2 regions of the Apilactobacillus apisilvae genome follow, and region 2 is predicted to be linked to the other one. Evidence: a T-box and tRNA genes for the amino acid it is inferred to sense, from the RefSeq annotation. Region 2 holds a T-box; the other holds one or more tRNA genes.
What was found. A T-box is a leader RNA that pairs with one kind of tRNA and senses whether it is charged. The one in region 2 lies ahead of MOO46_RS00795 (valine--tRNA ligase), so its partner is inferred to be a tRNA-Val.
Positions count from the first base shown of each region.

Region 1 (9,201 bases), 440 kb from region 2:
AAACTGCTTGTCTAAAACAGAATGTGCAAAATGATGCTTTGCAAATAAAACAATTCCACTGGTATCCATATCTAGCCGATTAACAATATGAATTCGTTGATTTTCATAGTTTTGACGTTGAAAGTAACCTTTAACACGATTAGCTAAAGTATCTTGTTTGTATATTCTGGAAGGAACCGATGCAACTCCGGATGGTTTATTGACAACTAAAAAATGACTATCTTCGTATAAAATATCAATCGATAAGTTAGAAACCAAAAAATGATCATTAGAATCCTCTTTAGGTAATACTAACTTCACTTTATCATTAAATTTCAACATAAAATTAACATGTTGTTCTTTACCATTAACTATTATCAATCCACCATGAAATTTAACTTGCTTCAACAAATTTCTAGTAACACCATGCCATTTTAAAAAAGTTCTTAGTTTTATTGGTGATTTGGTATGATTTTCCCAATTAAATTCAGTCATCTTTATGAACTCCAATAAATGAATTACTTACTCTTTTCCAAAAATGTGTATGTCGATACTGAGCAAAATAAATACGATCATTAGATATTGAATAAGTAATGGACTCAATTGGCCGATTCTTCACTAATAATTGGTCACAAGTTAAAATATTATGGTATGGATCATCAGGAATAATAGTAATCCATTCATTTGGTGGAATAATAATTGGTGAACCTAAAGTTCTAAAAACTCGATTATTAATTGACGCCATTTCAGAAACTTGAACTGCATTAAATTGAGGACTGATTATCGCTCCACTAACTGATTTATTATATGCAGTTGATCCAGTCGGTGTAGATACACATAATCCGTCACCTCTAAATTTTTCAAAAAATTCGTCTTTGATGTTAACGTCAGTAACCATAGTGCCATTAACACGCTTTAATGTAGATTCGTTTAAGGCTACCATACTATCAGATGGACCACCATCTTTATATTTAATATCAATTGACAATAATGGATAACTAACACTCTGACCATTATCATCTTCTAAACTATCGACTAACTGTTGAACTTCATAATCACGCCAATCAGTATAAAATCCCAAGTGTCCAGTGTGAATTCCAACAAATCTAATCTTATTAATTGAGTCAATGTAATGATGAAATGCTGATAATAAAGTTCCATCTCCCCCAACAGATATAACAATTTCTGGATTTAAACCATCATAATTTAGCTTATCAGAGTCCTTAATTTTTGCTTTTAATTGACTTGCAACTTTATTGGAAGTGGATCCATCATTACTATATATTGCAACTCTCATTATTAATCATCCCTATTATTTTTAGAATATTCAGATTGTTTTTCAATTAATTCATCACGAATTTCTGACATGCCCTCATCTAATTTAAAAGCAGTTTCAGCAGATTGCTGTAATCTATTTTTTAATTCTGTTGGAAATACTCCATTGTATTTATAGTTTAGTGAATGTTCTACCGTTGCCCAAAAGTTCATGGCAAGAGTTCTAACTTGAATTTCAGCCAAAATTTTGTGTTCTCCGGTAGTCATTTCAACCGGATATTCAAAGACAATATGATATGAACGGTACCCACTAGATTTTTCTTTATTAACATAATCACGTTCTTCTAAGATATTAATATCCGTTCTTTTTCTTAAAAGATCAACTACTTGATAAATATCTTCAACAAATGGGCACATTATTCTAAGGCCAGCAATGTCTTCCATATCTTGAGGTAAACGATTTTCTGATATATATCTTCTAGTCATTTTTTCTTTAATACTGGGAACAGGTTTAACTCTTCCTGTAACAAATTCAATCGGACTTCTTTTACCAAATTGAATAAATTCATTACGAATTCCTCTTAGCTTTATTTTTAGTTCCCCTAAAGCTTGTTCATATGGAAATAAAAAGTTATTCCAATTTTTTATCACTAGGAAAACCTCCTTTATATAAGCCATTTCACTCAATTATTTTACCATATTTTAATATATGTAAAAAATATTAATAAAAATAGATTAATTATTTGTATTTATGAAATATTTTGGTATGCTAATAATTGTAGTATTATTCATTTAAATAATCTAATTAAATAAGTAGTTTTTGTTAATATATTTTTGGGATTAGTTTGAAGGGAGGAACAATATGTTTGAAATTTTTCTTTTTATAGATCCGTTATGTAAAGAATGTGAACAATCAGAAGAAGCTGTTGTACAGTTATCTAAGGATATGGATTCTAAATTTAAATTTCAATTTATACCTATCTTTAATCTGAAAGTTATTCAAACTGATTTTTGTCACTCAAACAACCAATTAAAAAAAATTTTGTCTTCAAATGAACTATCTTCTTTATACCATGATGTTGTATTGGATTATAAAGCAGCTTTATTTCAAGGTATGAGAAATGGTAGATCATTTTTCATGGACATGCAAGATAAAATTTTAAATGACGGATTAAAATACACAAATGACTTATCATTAAACATAGCAGAAAATAATAAATTGGATATTTCGATGTTTGAAGAAGATCGAAGATCTAATCTAGCCAAAAATACAATTCAAGAAGATCAAAAGATTGTTAAAGCAATGAATATTAAAAAGCCGGCATCAGCTGTTATATTTAATTGTGAGAATCCTACCGATAATGGAATATTAACAAATAATGTATGCTACTCTGAACTTTTTAATACATGCTGTGAAGATAACTTAACAAAAGATAGTTTGAATCAAGCTATTAAACATTCAAAAAAGCACAAATCTAATTTTCATATTGTTAAATAAATAAAAGTCCTCAAAAGATATATTTTGGGGACTTTTATTTATTTTTTGTTAAGAAGCTCAAGCGATCAAAATAATCACTAAACCAAAATATACTTCTTAGTAAGAATATTTTACCATGGGTTATTTTAATGTAATCATTATTTTTTAAAATGATAATATATCTTTTAAAGTCTATTTTATAAAATATAGAAATATCTTTAATTAATGGAAAATTACAATATTTTTTTACATGTAAACAATATATTTTAAATAAGTCACTAATATAAATACCGTTTTTTAAATTTATTAAAATTACAATCTTAATAAAAAAATAGTTATTATTAAAAATTGGATAAGAATATCTTTTTAAGTCATTAACTATCGGAACTCCTTCAATATTTTCACCTCTTAGATAACAGTATTCTTGAAAATATAATACATTTTTATTTTTATATTTAATTTTACTTCTTAAACTATCATATTGATGTTTTAAACTATTAAAACTTAAAAAATAATTATAATTAACCGTATTAGTATTCATAAAATTAATAAGTTCATTAAAGTTATTGAAAAAATGAGTTTTATATTTTATTACTCCATCTATATCTAAACAATTATATCTTAGTTCCAAATAATTATTTAAAGACCAAAACATGATATAGAATCCTAAATTTTTAGAATAATAAAAAAATTTATTAGTATTTATATTGCCAAAATGCTTTAAATAGTTACTGCCTAATATCCATAGAGAATGGATATTTATTTTTTTGTAACCAGCTATTCTTTCTTTTAGCCTTTCACTACTAATCGGACTACATTGAAATTCAAAAGCGATATTTTTATTTATTAAATCAGGTCGTTGCTTTATACACGGTATGTAATATTCCATTTTAGTATTCTTATTATTAATAAATTTTAAAATTTGAAGTTTTCCTTTAATGTGTTCACTACTTTCATTTTCATGAAGATTAGGACAATCACTATTTGAAAAATGTGAAAAATGATTCACCTTATTTTTACACTCTTTTAAAATGACTTTAGATAAACAAATTGGACAATAGTAATCATTATTTTTATTAGCATAAATTGACATAACCGTTTCAGTACCTTTTTTAGCTATTAACAAAATAATTCACCCTAACAATATATACGAAAAAAGCTAGTATTTTTAAGTACTAGCTTTTATTTTGCAAAATATTTTTTTAAGGTTGGTAAAGCATTAACTTTAATCATTAACTTACCATCATCAGATAAAGTAGCTATAGGAATTCTGCTTTTAGAAGCATATTCCAATGATAGAGAAACGTCTCTTTGAAATATAACCTTATCATCATTATTATATCCATCAGGTAAAGTCATATATAAATAATAATCATCATTATATTTATATAAATAAGTCTCTGGCATTTTATTTTCCAAAGCTTTTGAAAGTCCAATTAAATCCTCAAATGAATTAAATTTAAGAGTAATATTAGTAACTAAAGTATTGGGATTTTCATTGTCCATACTTTTAGCAGCATTTACAAGTTGAGAAATTGATTTATTAATCATATCATTTTGTTTAGAACCCATTAATCCATCAATTTCATTTTTAATTTTCTTAAGATTATATAATAAATTATCTCTTCCATTTTGATCTTTAATCTCTTGGTTGAAATTATTAATATGCTTATTCAATTCAAAGCTCAAATTTTCAAGATCTTCATGTTCTGAATTATTATATCCATTATTTTTATTATTAGTTGTCTTATTAAAATTATCATTAGATAATTTATTTTTATCAATGTCTTGATCACTTAAATGGTTATTTTTAATGAACATTTCAAGTCCAGACTTATTAGGCACTACTTGAAATGTAACAGCAGAAGTATCCTTAAATTCCTTATCAGCATCAATTTCTTCTAAAATACCATATAAGAATGATTCAATACGGTCTTCATCACCCAGTAGCGACAATACATCTACTCCTCGCTCAGACAACTCATCATTACTTATAATAACTTTAATTGTATCTTCGTTTATACGTTGCATTTCCATAAAAGAGCACCTCACTTCTATTTAAATTTTATATCATTAATCATGAACAAGTAAACAATAAAACTCAATTAATATCAAGCATAAGTCCTAATTTTGCAAGCATAATATTAGACTTATTTCCAGAATATTTAACTGTTTCATTTAATAAATCACTAAGAACACCATACTGTGGTAAATGACTAATAATAACGCACTTAGCTTTAGAATCACGAATTAACTTACCAGTTTCTTTAGAAGTCATATGCCATTTTATTCCTTTTTTATCCTCATAAAAATTAGTATCAGTGATTAGTATATCTGCATCACTACAAAAATCAACCAATCCATCAAAGTATTTAGTATCTGAAGTAAATACTAAAGTTTTTTTAGTAGATTTTTCAAGGATTTTTACAGCATAAGATGGAACTGGATGCTTAGTTTTTAAAAAAGTTATCGTGAACGGATCTAAATTCAATTTTTTATTTTCATTATATGGCATTGCTTTAGTATCATTATTCCAATTAAGGCCTTCAAAAGAATATTCATCATCAGTGTTCCCATAAATTGGTAGAGTTGGTTCCTTTCTGTTTTCTTTATTTAGTTGCCAATAATATTCTAAAACCCCAACATCAGCTTTATGATCATGATGATAATGAGATAATATTAATGCATCTAATTGTAAAGGATCTAAATACTTTTCCAACTCTAATAAAACACCACTACCACAATCCAAAAGCAGATTGAAATTACCACTTTGAATTAAGTACCCACTAGTTCCTACACCATCATATGGATAACCACCATAGTAGCCTAAAACTCTAACTTTCATAAAAACAGCACCTCCGACTTGTTTAATACATACTTTAGTGTAAATATATAGTTATAGTTTGTAAAATATTTGAACAAAACAAAAGAGGAAAAAATGGACAAAAATATAAAAATAACATTTGGTAATAATTACATTATCAATTTAATAAAGAAAAAGCACCCTAGTAGGAAAATATATATTTTTAAATCAATCAATAATGTTAATCAAAATTATCAAATAGTTGATTTTAGTAATAAAAGATCTATCTTTAAAAATAAATTAGAATATAGAATCATTTATAGCAACTCTATAAATGATAATAAGGAAATGGTAAACTATCTATATTTTAACTTAGATGAAGAAAATACAAAAATATTAAAAGCCAATATGATAAATATTAAATATAAAAATGTTAATTCAATTTATATGTTAAAAGAAGACTTTGGTAAAAAAAGAGATATATTAATGACCTGTTGGAAAAGTTATAAAGATTTTTACCACTGGTTTCATAATAATCCAGTGGTAAAAATTAGTGATTTATCGATGACATATAAAAAAGATAGATGTTTATAGTAAACATCTATCTTTAAATTTCAAAAATTAAGGAGAATGAGAGATTCGAACTCTCGCGTGGTTTGACCCACCTAGCGGTTTTCAAGACCGCCCCCTTCAGCCACTTGGGTAATTCTCCATATATAATGACCCGTACGGGATTCGAACCCATGTTACTGCCGTGAAAGGGCAGTGTCTTAAACCACTTGACCAACGGGTCTTTAAATTAAAATATAAAAAAACATTATCCAAATAAGGATAATCTTAAAAGTTACGGTTCGTACGAGACTCGAACTCGTGACCTCCTGCGTGACAGGCAGGCGTCCTAAACCAACTAGACCAACGAACCAACAAAATTGCGGGAGATGGATTTGAACCATCGACCTCCGGGTTATGAGCCCGACGAGCTACCAGACTGCTCTATCCCGCGATAATATAATAATGACCCGTACGGGATTCGAACCCATGTTACTGCCGTGAAAGGGCAGTGTCTTAAACCACTTGACCAACGGGTCGCAACGGAGAAGGAGAGATTCGAACTCTCGCGCCGGAAAACCGACCTACACCCTTAGCAGGGGCGCCTCTTCAGCCACTTGAGTACTTCTCCAAAATGGGCCTAAATGGACTCGAACCATCGACCTCACGCTTATCAGGCGTGCGCTCTCAACCAACTGAGCTATAGGCCCATTAAACCAAAAGCGGGTAACGAGAATCGAACTCGCGACAATAGCTTGGAAGGCTATGGTTTTACCACTAAACTATACCCGCATAATAATTAAGTTAAATGGCGCGGGACAGAATCGAACTGCCGACACACGGAGCTTCAATCCGTTGCTCTACCAACTGAGCTACCGAGCCATATTAAAGCGGTTCGTACGAGACTCGAACTCGTGATCTCCTGCGTGACAGGCAGGCGTCCTAAACCAACTAGACCAACGAACCGTAAATTGCGGGAGATGGATTTGAACCAACGACCTCCGGGTTATGAGCCCGACGAGCTACCAGACTGCTCTATCCCGCGATAATAAGGAGAATGAGAGATTCGAACTCTCGCGTGGTTTGACCCACCTAGCGGTTTTCAAGACCGCCCCCTTCAGCCACTTGGGTAATTCTCCATTTAAAATTTAAAATCAAAGCCCCAATATTATGGACCTTGTAGGACTCGAACCTACGACCGGACGGTTATGAGCCGTCTGCTCTAACCAACTGAGCTAAAGGTCCAAGTCCTAAATCGCGGCAGAGGGGATCGAACCCCCGACCTCCCGGGTATGAACCGGACGCTCTAGCCAGCTGAGCTACACCGCGAAATAAATTTTTGTTGTAAAGAGCACTTTGACCCTATCGGGAAGACAGGATTCGAACCTGCGACCCCCTGGTCCCAAACCAGGTGCTCTACCAAGCTGAGCTACTTCCCGAAAAATGCACCCAGTAGGACTCGAACCTACAACCTTCTGATTCGTAGTCAGACACTCTATCCAGTTGCGCTATGGGTGCAATATTAATGCCGAGGACCGGGATCGAACCGGTACGGTTATTACTAACCGCAGGATTTTAAGTCCTGTGCGTCTGCCAATTCCGCCACCCCGGCATATTAATGAATTGACAAAGCGGAAGACGGGATTCGAACCCGCGACCCCCACCATGGCAAGGTGATGTTCTACCACTGAACTACTTCCGCATAAATGCCGACTAGAGGATTCGAACCTCCGACCCCCTGTTTACAAGACAGATGCTCTGCCAGCTGAGCTAAGTCGGCATATATAAAACAAAAATATTTAGTTTTAATGAGCCGTGGCAGGTTCGAACTGCCGACCCTCTGATTAAAAGTCAGATGCTCTACCGGCTGAGCTAACGGCTCGTAGATATGGAGGATACAGGGCTCGAACCTGTGACCTCCTGCTTGTAAGGCAGATGCTCTCCCAACTGAGCTAATCCTCCATAATTAAAATAGCGCGGCAACTTCCTACCCTTGCAAGAGGCGATCCTCTAACTACTCTCGGCGTTTAGAAGCTTAACTACTGTGTTCGGCATGGGAACAGGTGTATCCTTCTAGCTATCGCCACCACACTATTTTTCTAAAAGAACTTCGTTCTTTCAAAACTAGATATTATCATTTCTAAATGAGAACAACCTTACTTGGTTAAGTCCTCGACCAATTAGTACTAGTCCGCTCCATACATCGCTGCACTTCCACTTCTAGCCTATCTACCTAATCATCTCTCAGGGGTCTTACTTCCATAAAGGAATGGGAAATTTCATCTTGAGGTGGGTTTCACACTTAGATGCTTTCAGCGTTTATCTCAACCATACATAGCTACCCAGCTGTGCCCCTGGCGGGACAACTGGTACACCAGCGGTATGTCCATCTCGGTCCTCTCGTACTAGAGATAGCTCCCCTCAAATTTCCTACGCCCGCGACGGATAGGGACCGAACTGTCTCACGACGTTCTGAACCCAGCTCGCGTACCGCTTTAATGGGCGAACAGCCCAACCCTTGGGACCAACTACAGCCCCAGGATGCGATGAGCCGACATCGAGGTGCCAAACCTCCCCGTCGATGTGAACTCTTGGGGGAGATAAGCCTGTTATCCCCAGGGTAGCTTTTATCCGTTGAGCGATGGCCCTTCCATATGGTACCACCGGATCACTAAGCCCGACTTTCGTCCCTGCTCGACCTGTCTGTCTCGCAGTCAAGCTCCCTTGTGCCTTTACACTCTGCGAATGATTTCCAACCATTCTGAGGGAACCTTTGGGCGCCTCCGTTACTATTTGGGAGGCGACCGCCCCAGTCAAACTGCCAATCAGACACTGTCTCCCACCACGATAAGTGGTGCGGGTTAGAGTGTTAGCACAGCGAGGGTAGTATCCCAACAATGCCTCCACCGAAACTAGCGTTCCGGTTTCTACGGCTCCTACCTATCCTGTACAAGCTATGTCAACACCCAATATCAAATTACAGTAAAGCTCCATGGGGTCTTTCCGTCCTGTCGCGGGTAACCTGCTTCTTCACAGGTATCTCAATTTCACCGAGTCTCTCGTTGAGACAGTGCTTAGATCGTTACGCCTTTCGTGCGGGTCGGAACTTACCCGACAA
Region 1 is NZ_CP093362.1:589,116-598,316, forward strand. It holds gene MOO46_RS02945 (RluA family pseudouridine synthase) at 1-474, opposite strand, end outside; gene MOO46_RS02950 (NAD kinase) at 467-1,276, opposite strand; gene MOO46_RS02955 (GTP pyrophosphokinase family protein) at 1,279-1,902, opposite strand; gene MOO46_RS02960 (DsbA family protein) at 2,117-2,752, shown strand; gene MOO46_RS02965 (competence protein CoiA) at 2,787-3,857, opposite strand; gene MOO46_RS02970 (adaptor protein MecA) at 3,914-4,768, opposite strand; gene MOO46_RS02975 (MBL fold metallo-hydrolase) at 4,833-5,576, opposite strand; gene MOO46_RS02980 (hypothetical protein) at 5,670-6,128, shown strand; tRNA gene MOO46_RS02985 (tRNA-Ser) at 6,159-6,246, opposite strand; tRNA gene MOO46_RS02990 (tRNA-Glu) at 6,255-6,327, opposite strand; tRNA gene MOO46_RS02995 (tRNA-Asp) at 6,382-6,456, opposite strand; tRNA gene MOO46_RS03000 (tRNA-Met) at 6,464-6,537, opposite strand; tRNA gene MOO46_RS03005 (tRNA-Glu) at 6,550-6,622, opposite strand; tRNA gene MOO46_RS03010 (tRNA-Ser) at 6,627-6,714, opposite strand; tRNA gene MOO46_RS03015 (tRNA-Ile) at 6,719-6,793, opposite strand; tRNA gene MOO46_RS03020 (tRNA-Gly) at 6,805-6,875, opposite strand; tRNA gene MOO46_RS03025 (tRNA-Phe) at 6,893-6,965, opposite strand; tRNA gene MOO46_RS03030 (tRNA-Asp) at 6,975-7,049, opposite strand; tRNA gene MOO46_RS03035 (tRNA-Met) at 7,055-7,128, opposite strand; tRNA gene MOO46_RS03040 (tRNA-Ser) at 7,135-7,222, opposite strand; tRNA gene MOO46_RS03045 (tRNA-Ile) at 7,255-7,328, opposite strand; tRNA gene MOO46_RS03050 (tRNA-Met) at 7,339-7,412, opposite strand; tRNA gene MOO46_RS03055 (tRNA-Pro) at 7,449-7,522, opposite strand; tRNA gene MOO46_RS03060 (tRNA-Arg) at 7,528-7,601, opposite strand; tRNA gene MOO46_RS03065 (tRNA-Leu) at 7,610-7,695, opposite strand; tRNA gene MOO46_RS03070 (tRNA-Gly) at 7,714-7,785, opposite strand; tRNA gene MOO46_RS03075 (tRNA-Thr) at 7,791-7,863, opposite strand; tRNA gene MOO46_RS03080 (tRNA-Lys) at 7,893-7,965, opposite strand; tRNA gene MOO46_RS03085 (tRNA-Val) at 7,973-8,045, opposite strand; rRNA gene rrf (5S ribosomal RNA) at 8,058-8,174, opposite strand; rRNA gene MOO46_RS03095 (23S ribosomal RNA) at 8,244-9,201, opposite strand, start outside.
Region 1: it has a tRNA-Val gene. The T-box ahead of MOO46_RS00795 (valine--tRNA ligase) is inferred to sense a tRNA for this amino acid. The anticodon was not compared.

Region 2 (9,201 bases):
CTGTTCAAGGTCTTGGTAAGGGACTTCATGATGATATTTTTAATGATCGAGCTGATTTTATTACCTTTTCTGGTCACAAATTTCATGCTCCCCGTGGTGTAGGGTTTATGTATAAACGTAAGGGTAAAAAAATTGCTCCTTTATTATCCGGTGGTGGACAAGAACACAACTTAAGAAGTAGTACTGAGAACTTGCCGTCAATTACTGCAATGGCCAGAGCTTTAAGACTATTAAAAACTGATGAAAAGCAAAAAATTCAAAACCAAGTTAATATTAAGCAACTTATTTTTGACCATATTAAAAAGTATGATAAAATAATTACTTTCTCTAAGGTCACAAGTAATTTTGCACCACATATTTTATGTTTTGCAATTAAAGGCGTAAAAGGTGAAACTATTGTTCATGCATTTGAAAGTTATGATATATTTATTTCAACAACAAGTGCATGTTCATCTAAAAAGCACTTAGCTTCTAGTACACTAAATGCAATGAAAATTCCTGAAGATGAATCAACTAGTGCAGTTAGAATTTCATTAGATGAGCATAATACAGTAGAAGAAGCTAAAAGATTTATTGATGTTTTTGATATTTTATATGATAAATTCAAGAAGATTAATTCATAGAAAGGGTTAAATCAATGCAATATACTGAGATAATGGTTCGTTACGGTGAACTATCTACTAAAGGTAAAAACCGTAAAGACTTCATTAAACAACTTGGTAAAAACGTAAAAAGGGTACTTCATAATTTTGAAAACCTTGAAATAAGCGCTAAAAGAGATCGATTGCACATTACTTTAAATGGTGAAGATTCAAGTTCAATTATGAATCGTTTAAAAGATGTTTTTGGAATCGAAACTTTTTCCCCTGTTATGAAGGTTGAAAAAGATATTGAATCCGCTAAAAAAGTTGTTGCTGAAATTGTTAAATCACAATATAAACCAGGGATGACTTTTAAAATTGATACTAGACGACAAGATAAGAACTTTCCCTTGAATACTCATGAAATTAATGATGCATTAGGTGGTGCAGTTGTTAATGAAATTGATGGAATTAAAGCTCAAATGAAAGATCCTGATATTACAATTCGTGCTGAGTTTAGAATGAATGGAATTTTCTTATCTAGTTTAACTATTTCTGGTGCAGGTGGATTACCTGTTGGAACTGGTGGTCGTGCCACAATGATGTTATCTGGTGGAATTGATTCTCCAGTAGCTTCATATTTAGGGATGAAACGTGGCGTTAGATTAGATATGGTTCACTTTTATAGTCCTCCATACACTAGTGAACAAGCACTTGCTAAGGCAAAACAATTAACTGAAAAGTTAACTCGTTTTGGTGGGAACATTCAATTTCTACAAGTTCCTTTTACTGAAATTCAAGAAGAAATTAAGGATAAAGTTCCTGAAGGATACTTAATGACTGTGCAACGTCGAATGATGTTAAGATTAACAACTGCCTTAACATTAAAAAGACATTGTAAAGGTATTTTTACCGGTGAATCTTTGGGACAGGTTGCATCTCAAACGTTAGAAAGCATGATGGCTATCAATGACGTTACCAATTTGCCAGTGTTAAGACCATTAAGTTCTTTAGATAAGACCGAAATCATTAGAATTGCTGAAAACATTGATACTTATGATTTATCAATCATGCCTTTCGAAGATTGCTGTACAGTATTTACACCACCTGCACCTAGAACTAAGCCTAATTTATATCGCACTCGTGAATGTGAAGCAATGATCGATGTTGAAGGATTAATGGAACGCGCATTAGATAAAGTGAAAATTGTTGATATTAAAAATGGTGAAGAATTCTTAAATGCACAAGAAGATGTATTTTCTGAATTGCTTTAATTTTAAAAAGCTCAATTTTAAGTTGAGTTTTTTTTATTTCAAATAAATCGCTTGCAATTTAATCATATAAGTTGTATTTTTAATTTATTAAGTTTAGTTAGGATGGATGAATTTATGCAATTAACATTTTTAGGAAAAGAAGTTATTTTAGATGATAAAGTATTAAATGTTGGAGATAAATTACCAGCTTTTAATTTACTTAATTCTAAGGGTAACAAAATTACGAATGATGATTTTTTAGGTAAAATGACATTGATTAGTACTGTTCCAGATATAAATTCTGATGTATGCAGTTTAGAAACTAAAAAATTTAATCGTAAGGCTGATAAATATACTCAATTAAATTTCTTTACTATTTCTAAAAACACGATTGAAGAACAACAAGATTGGTGTGCTGCCAAGGGCGTTCAAAATATGGAATTATTATCTGATTCAGAACTATCATTTGGAAAATCAACTGATACTTATGTTTCAGATATTGATGCTTTAGCTAGAATTGTTTTCATTTTAGATGAAAATAGTAAAGTAGTTTATCGTCAAATTGTTCCAGAAATAGCTTCTCAACCAGATTTTAAGGAAGTTGTTGAATTCATCAAAAAAGTTACTAATGATGTTGACGATTAATTAAAAATTGTCTAATATATAGTTATTGAATAACGAAAGCAATGATCAAGAAAGTATTTTTAAAATTATGTATACAGAAAGAAAGTTGTTTAGTTGAAAGACTTTCCGTAGTTATAAAAAGAAAGTAACTTGTGAGCTTTCATATTGAACTAATATTAGATATGAACGGGACCATCGTTAAATGGATTTTGAGATAGAATATTTTTATATTCTAAATTAGGTGGTACCACGAGCATTTCGTCCTATGGGATGGGATGCTCTTTTTTTATAAAATGGAGGGATTCGATGTCTAAAGAAACAGAAATGTCCACAAAGTATGATCATAGTGCTGTTGAAAACGGACGTTATCAAACTTGGTTAGACGAAGACGTTTTTAAACCAAGTGGCGATAAAAGAGCAAAACCATATTCAATTGTTTTGCCACCACCAAATGTTACTGGTAAGTTGCATTTAGGTCACGCTTGGGATACTACATTGCAAGATATGCTAATCAGACAAAAAAGAATGCTTGGTTACGATACAGTATGGGTTCCTGGGATGGATCATGCTGGAATTGCTACTCAAGCTAAAGTTGAAGCTAAATTAGCCGAACAAGGTATTTCCAGATATGATTTAGGACGTGAAAAATTTGTCGATAAAGTATGGGAATGGAAAGATGAATATGCTTCTACCATTAAGCAACAATGGGCTAAAATGGGTCTTTCATTGGATTATAGTAGAGAACGTTTTACTTTAGACGATGGATTATCAGAGGCTGTTCAAAAAGTGTTTGTTGATTTATACAACAAGGGCTTGATTTATCGTGGCCAATACATTATTAACTGGGATCCTAAAGCACAAACTGCTTTATCAGATATTGAAGTTGTTCATAAAGATGATAAAGGTGCTTTTTACCATGTTAAATATCCATTTGCTGATGGTGTGACTTTTGATGGTAAAGATTACATTGAAATTGCCACTACTCGTCCAGAAACTATGTTCGGTGATGTTGCTGTTGCTGTTCATCCCGACGATGAACGTTACAAGGAATTAATTGGTAAGAAAATTGTAGTTCCGCTAGTGAACCGCGAAATTCCAGTGATTGCTGATAAGTATGTAGATCCAGAATTTGGAACTGGAATGGTAAAAATCACACCTGCTCACGACCCTAACGACTTTAAAGTTGGAAACCGTCACGACTTAAAGCGCATCAATACCATGAATGGCGATGCTACCATGAATGAAAACGCTGGAAAGTATAATGGGATGGATCGTTTTGAAGCCAGAAAAGCAATGGTTAAAGACCTTGAAGATCAACAATATATGTTAAGTGTTGATCCAATTGTCCATGCAGTTGGTCATTCAGAAAGAACCGGTGTACAAATAGAATCAAGACTTTCAACTCAATGGTTTGTTAAAATGAAGCCTTTAGCTGACCGTGCAGTTGAAAATCAATCTACTGATGATAAAGTTAATTTTATTCCAAAACGTTTTGAAAATACTTTTACTCAATGGATGGATAACATTCATGATTGGGTTATTTCACGCCAATTATGGTGGGGACATAGAATTCCAGCTTGGTACAACAAGCAATCTGGCGAAATGTATGTTGGAATGGAAGCACCTAAAGACGCCGAAAATTGGGAACAAGATCCAGATGTTCTTGATACTTGGTTCTCATCAGCATTATGGCCTTTCTCAACTTTAGGTTGGCCTGATGAAAATTCTGCTGATTTCAAACGTTATTTCCCAACTAATACTTTGGTTACTGGATATGATATTATCTTTTTCTGGGTTTCTCGTATGATTTTCCAAAGCTTAACATTTACGAATGAACGTCCATTTAAAGATGTGTTACTACATGGATTAATGCGTGATTCACAAGGTCGTAAGATGAGCAAATCATTAGGTAACGGAATCGATCCAATGGATGTTATCGATAAGTATGGTGTTGATTCACTAAGATGGTTCTTAGCAACTGGTAATACTGCCGGACAAGATGTTCGCTTTAGTTATGAAAAAATCGAATCAGCATGGAATTTCATTAATAAGATTTGGAATGCTAGTCGTTATGTAATCATGAATTTAGGTGATATGGATAAACCAGTATTACCTGATAAAAGTGAATGGAATTTAGCTGATCGGTGGATTTTAAGTCGTATGAATAATGTCGTTACTCAAGTAACTGATTTATTTGAAAAGTATAACTTTGGTGAAGCTGGTCGTGCTTTATATGACTTTATCTGGAATGACTTTTGTGACTGGTATATTGAAATGAGTAAGGAAACTCTTAACGGTGATGATGCTAAAGCTAAAGAAAACACCAGAAATATCTTGGCTTATGTTTTAGATAAAATTCTAAAATTAATGCACCCAATGATGCCATTTGTAACTGAAAAAATTTGGTTAACAATGCCTCATGAAGGTAAATCTATTATGGTTGCTCCATATCCAGTTGAAAATAAAGAATTTAATGATGATCAGGCCGAAAAGAATATGTCTGCATTGATTGAATTAATCAAGGTTGTTAGAAATATTCGTGCTAAGGCTAATGCTCCAATGTCATCATCAATTGATTTATTAGTTAAAACTGATAATGCTGAATTAAAGAATATTTTTGAAACTAATCGTCATTATATTGATCGTTTCTGTCATCCAAAGAAATTTAATGTAGGTTCAGATATTGAAGCACCTAAATTATCAATGACTGGAATTATTACTGATGCTGAAATTAGTATTCCATTAGCTGAACTTGTTGATTTAGATGAAGAAATTACTCGTATTCAAAAAGATATTGATAATTATACATTTGAAGTTCAACGTGCCGAAAAGAAACTTGCTAACAAGCGTTTTGTTGATAATGCACCTGAACAAGTTGTTAATGCTGAAAAAGAAAAACAAACTGATAATGAATCTAAATTAGAAGCTGCTAAACAAAGACTAGAAGATATTAAAAGTCAAAAATAATTAATTTAAAAAGTCGAGCTGATGCTCGGCTTTTTTTAGGAGATGAAAGTTAATGAATTATGAAGATGCTATAAATTTTATTCATGGAAGACATAAGTTTAGTAAGCATCCCACTTTAGATGTTATAAAATCACTTTTATTTAAACTAAATAATCCTCAAGATAAAATTAATGGGATTCATATTGCAGGAACCAATGGTAAAGGATCAACTTTAACTTTTTTGAGAAATATTTTTCAAGCAGAAGGATTAAATGTTGGAAGTTTTACTTCACCATTTTTAATTAAATTTAATGAGCGGATTAGCGTTAATGGAATACCAATTAAAGATAGTGAAATTATTGATTTAATTAATTTAATCAAACCAATTGTAGAGCAAATGGACGATGATTTAGCAGGTGATGGACCCACAGAATTTGAAATTGTAACTACTATGATGTTTTTATATTTTGCTAAAAATCCAGTAGATATTGTTTTAGTAGAAGTAGGAATCGGTGGCTTGCTTGATTCAACGAATGTTTTTACGCCCAAAGTTTCAGTTATTACTACAATTGGTTATGATCATATGAAAATATTAGGCAATACATTAAGTGAAATTGCAGCTCAAAAAGCGGGAATTGTTAAAGAGAAAGTAGATTGTGTAGTTGGTAAATTACCAACAGAAGCATTGAATGTTATAAAATCAATTTGTGAAGATAAGCGAAGTAAATTATTTATTCCAGATTACAATTATTGTATTCATAAAGAAAGGGAAGGCTCATGGAGTGAAAAATTTTTATTTTCAGATAATAAAAATGAGCTAAAAGATTTAACCATTAAAATGTTAGGCAATTATCAGATTGACAATGCGGGGTGTGCAATTGAAGCCTATGTTCGTTACAAAGCATTAAATAATGAACCTATAAATGTTAAAGTTATAAAAAAAGGCTTGTTAAATTCTTTTTGGGCGGGGCGTTTTGAAAAAGTTAGCGTTGACCCACTAGTCGTGATAGATGGAGCTCATAATCAACCAGCAATTGTAGAGTTAGCTGATTTATTAAAAAATCATTTTCACAACTACGACATTTATATTGTTTTAGCAATCCTGGATGATAAGCAGTATATGAACATGATTAATATATTAGCTAAGATAAAAAATGTTCATATAACTTTAACAGAATTTAACGGACCTAATAATCGTAAATCCACTGACATGAGTGAAGTTATTGGGGATATTTATTCAGAAAATAAAGTTAATTTTGTTCCCCAATGGAAATTAGCAATTATGGATAATGCTAAGCAAATGTCTGCTGATGATTTATTATTAATTACTGGTTCATTATATTTTATTTCGGATGTTAGAAAACTTTTTTATTAAATTTGTGAAACATTAATGATAAATAAGTCAAAATCGTTTACACTAGGTATTGTTATTGTAATTTTAAAACTAATAATTATGATATAATTAAAAGGTAAAATTAATAAACCAACCAAATGAATTATGAAGGGATGAAAAATTGTGTTTGGATTTGGAACTAAAAACATTGGAATTGATTTAGGAACTGCAAACACAATTGTTTATGTTGACGGTAAACAAATTGTGTTAAGAGAACCTTCAGTTGTCGCTAAAAATACTAAAAATGGAGAAATTGTTGCAGTAGGACAAGAAGCAAGAGACATGATTGGTCGTACGCCTGCAAGTATTGCTGCTATTCGTCCGATGAAAGATGGTGTTATTGCAGATTATGATACTACTGTAACTATGCTAAAATATTATATTAACAAAACTGTGGGTCATTCATCAGGTAAACCATATGTAATGGTATGTGTACCTAGTGGAATTACTGCTGTTGAAAAACGTGCTGTAATCGATGCTACTAGAGTTGCTGGTGCCAGAGATGCCTATGTAATTGAAGAGCCATTTGCTGCTGCTATTGGGGCTGGACTCCCAATTATGGATCCTACTGGTAGTATGGTAGTGGATATTGGTGGAGGAACGACTGATGTTGCTACTATCTCACTTGGTGGAATCGTATCAAGTCGTTCATTAAGAGTTGCTGGTGATCGTTTAAACGATGCAATCGCTACATACATTCGTAAAAACTATAACTTGCTAATTGGTGAAAGAACTGCTGAAAAATTAAAATGGGATATTGGTTCAGCTTCATTAGAAGCAGCTAAGAATATTGAAAATGTTACTATTCGTGGTCGTTACTTATTAACTGGACTCCCAAAAAGCATTGAAATTTCAGCAGAAGATGTTGCTAAAGCGATTGAAGAGCCAATTCAAGAAATTATTAGTACTGTTAAGGAAACTCTAGAAGAAACATCACCTGAAATTTCAGCAGATGTTATTGATCATGGTATTGTTTTAACAGGTGGTGGAGCCTTACTTAAAAATCTACCACAAGTTATCTCTGAGGCCACTAAAGTTCCTGTTTCCGTTGCTAAAACCCCGCTTGATTGCGTTGCAATCGGAACTGGTGAATCACTAAAAAATATTGATGTAATGAAGAGAAAATAGATAAATTAAAGCGGGTGGATAAGATATCTTCCCGCTTATTTATTATTAAAGTTCGGAGGAATCGACAATGCACAAATTTTTCTCCAATCGTAAATGGGTAATTGTAATAGTTTGTTTAGTTTTAAGTATAGGTTTTATGACTCTATCAGTTAGTACCAGAAACAATCGAGCAATGCCACCTTTTATTCAACGATTTGGGAACGATATTGTTGGAATTGCTGACACAGTTGTTGCTTTTCCAATTAATACGGTTCGACATGGTTCAGAAAATATTAATAATTTAATTAATACCTACAAAGAAAATCAACGATTAAAAACGCAAGTTGATAATGTAGTTGCCACCAAAGTTAAAAATCAAGCTGTAGAGCAGGAAAATAGTCAGTTAAAAAGACAATTAAAAATGAATTCAGGGATGACAGATTATACTCCCATCAATGCAGAAGTATTATCAAGAACCCCTTCTGCATGGCAAAATCAATTGATTATTAACAAAGGTCAAAGTGCTGGAGTTAAAAAATATATGCCTGTATTAGGTGGTAATGGTTTAATTGGTAGAATTTCAGAAGTTAACACTACTAATAGTAAAGTGGAATTAATTTCTAATAACTCTGACTCTAATAATAAATTTTCTGTTCAAATCATTAATCGTAAGGGTAAAATTGTTAATGGTTTGATTAATGGCTTTGATAGATCTACTGGAGAACTAGTAATGGGTCATTTAAATACTAAAATTCAGTTGCAAAAGGGTGATAAAGTATCTACAAATGGACTAGGTGGTATTACTCCTAAGGGACTTTATGTAGGATCAGTTTCTAAAAATAAAAAAGACGATTATGGAACTTCATCTAAAATTTATATTAAATCTCCATCCGATATAAATGATTTAGAAGCAGTTACTGTAGCTGCTAAACAACAATAGGAGGGGTAATTAATATGTTAAGTCATTCTCCTTTAAGATATATTTTACCAATTGGAATTTTGATTGCATTATTTTTAGATGGTTCGATTTCATTGGTATTTAGTCACTTATTATTTAACGGTTATTACTTTATTCCACAACTAACTTTTTTATGGTTGTTTTATGCAATGTTTTTTCAGTATCGGATAAATCTCAGAATTGAATGGTGGTCTGCTTTAGCAGGGCTATTATTTGATTCTTACTATACAGGAATATTGGGAGTATATGTATTTATATTTCCCTTGGCTATTTATGTTGGTAAAAAATTATATAAGTATTTTTCAGTAAATATATTTAGTGCTTTATTAATTTATATAA
Region 2 is NZ_CP093362.1:153,696-162,896, forward strand. It holds gene MOO46_RS00780 (cysteine desulfurase family protein) at 1-623, shown strand, start outside; gene thiI (tRNA uracil 4-sulfurtransferase ThiI) at 638-1,855, shown strand; gene MOO46_RS00790 (thiol peroxidase) at 1,970-2,479, shown strand; T-box leader at 2,512-2,727, shown strand; gene MOO46_RS00795 (valine--tRNA ligase) at 2,765-5,425, shown strand; gene MOO46_RS00800 (bifunctional folylpolyglutamate synthase/dihydrofolate synthase) at 5,478-6,779, shown strand; gene MOO46_RS00805 (rod shape-determining protein) at 6,921-7,925, shown strand; gene mreC (rod shape-determining protein MreC) at 7,993-8,844, shown strand; gene mreD (rod shape-determining protein MreD) at 8,859-9,201, shown strand, end outside.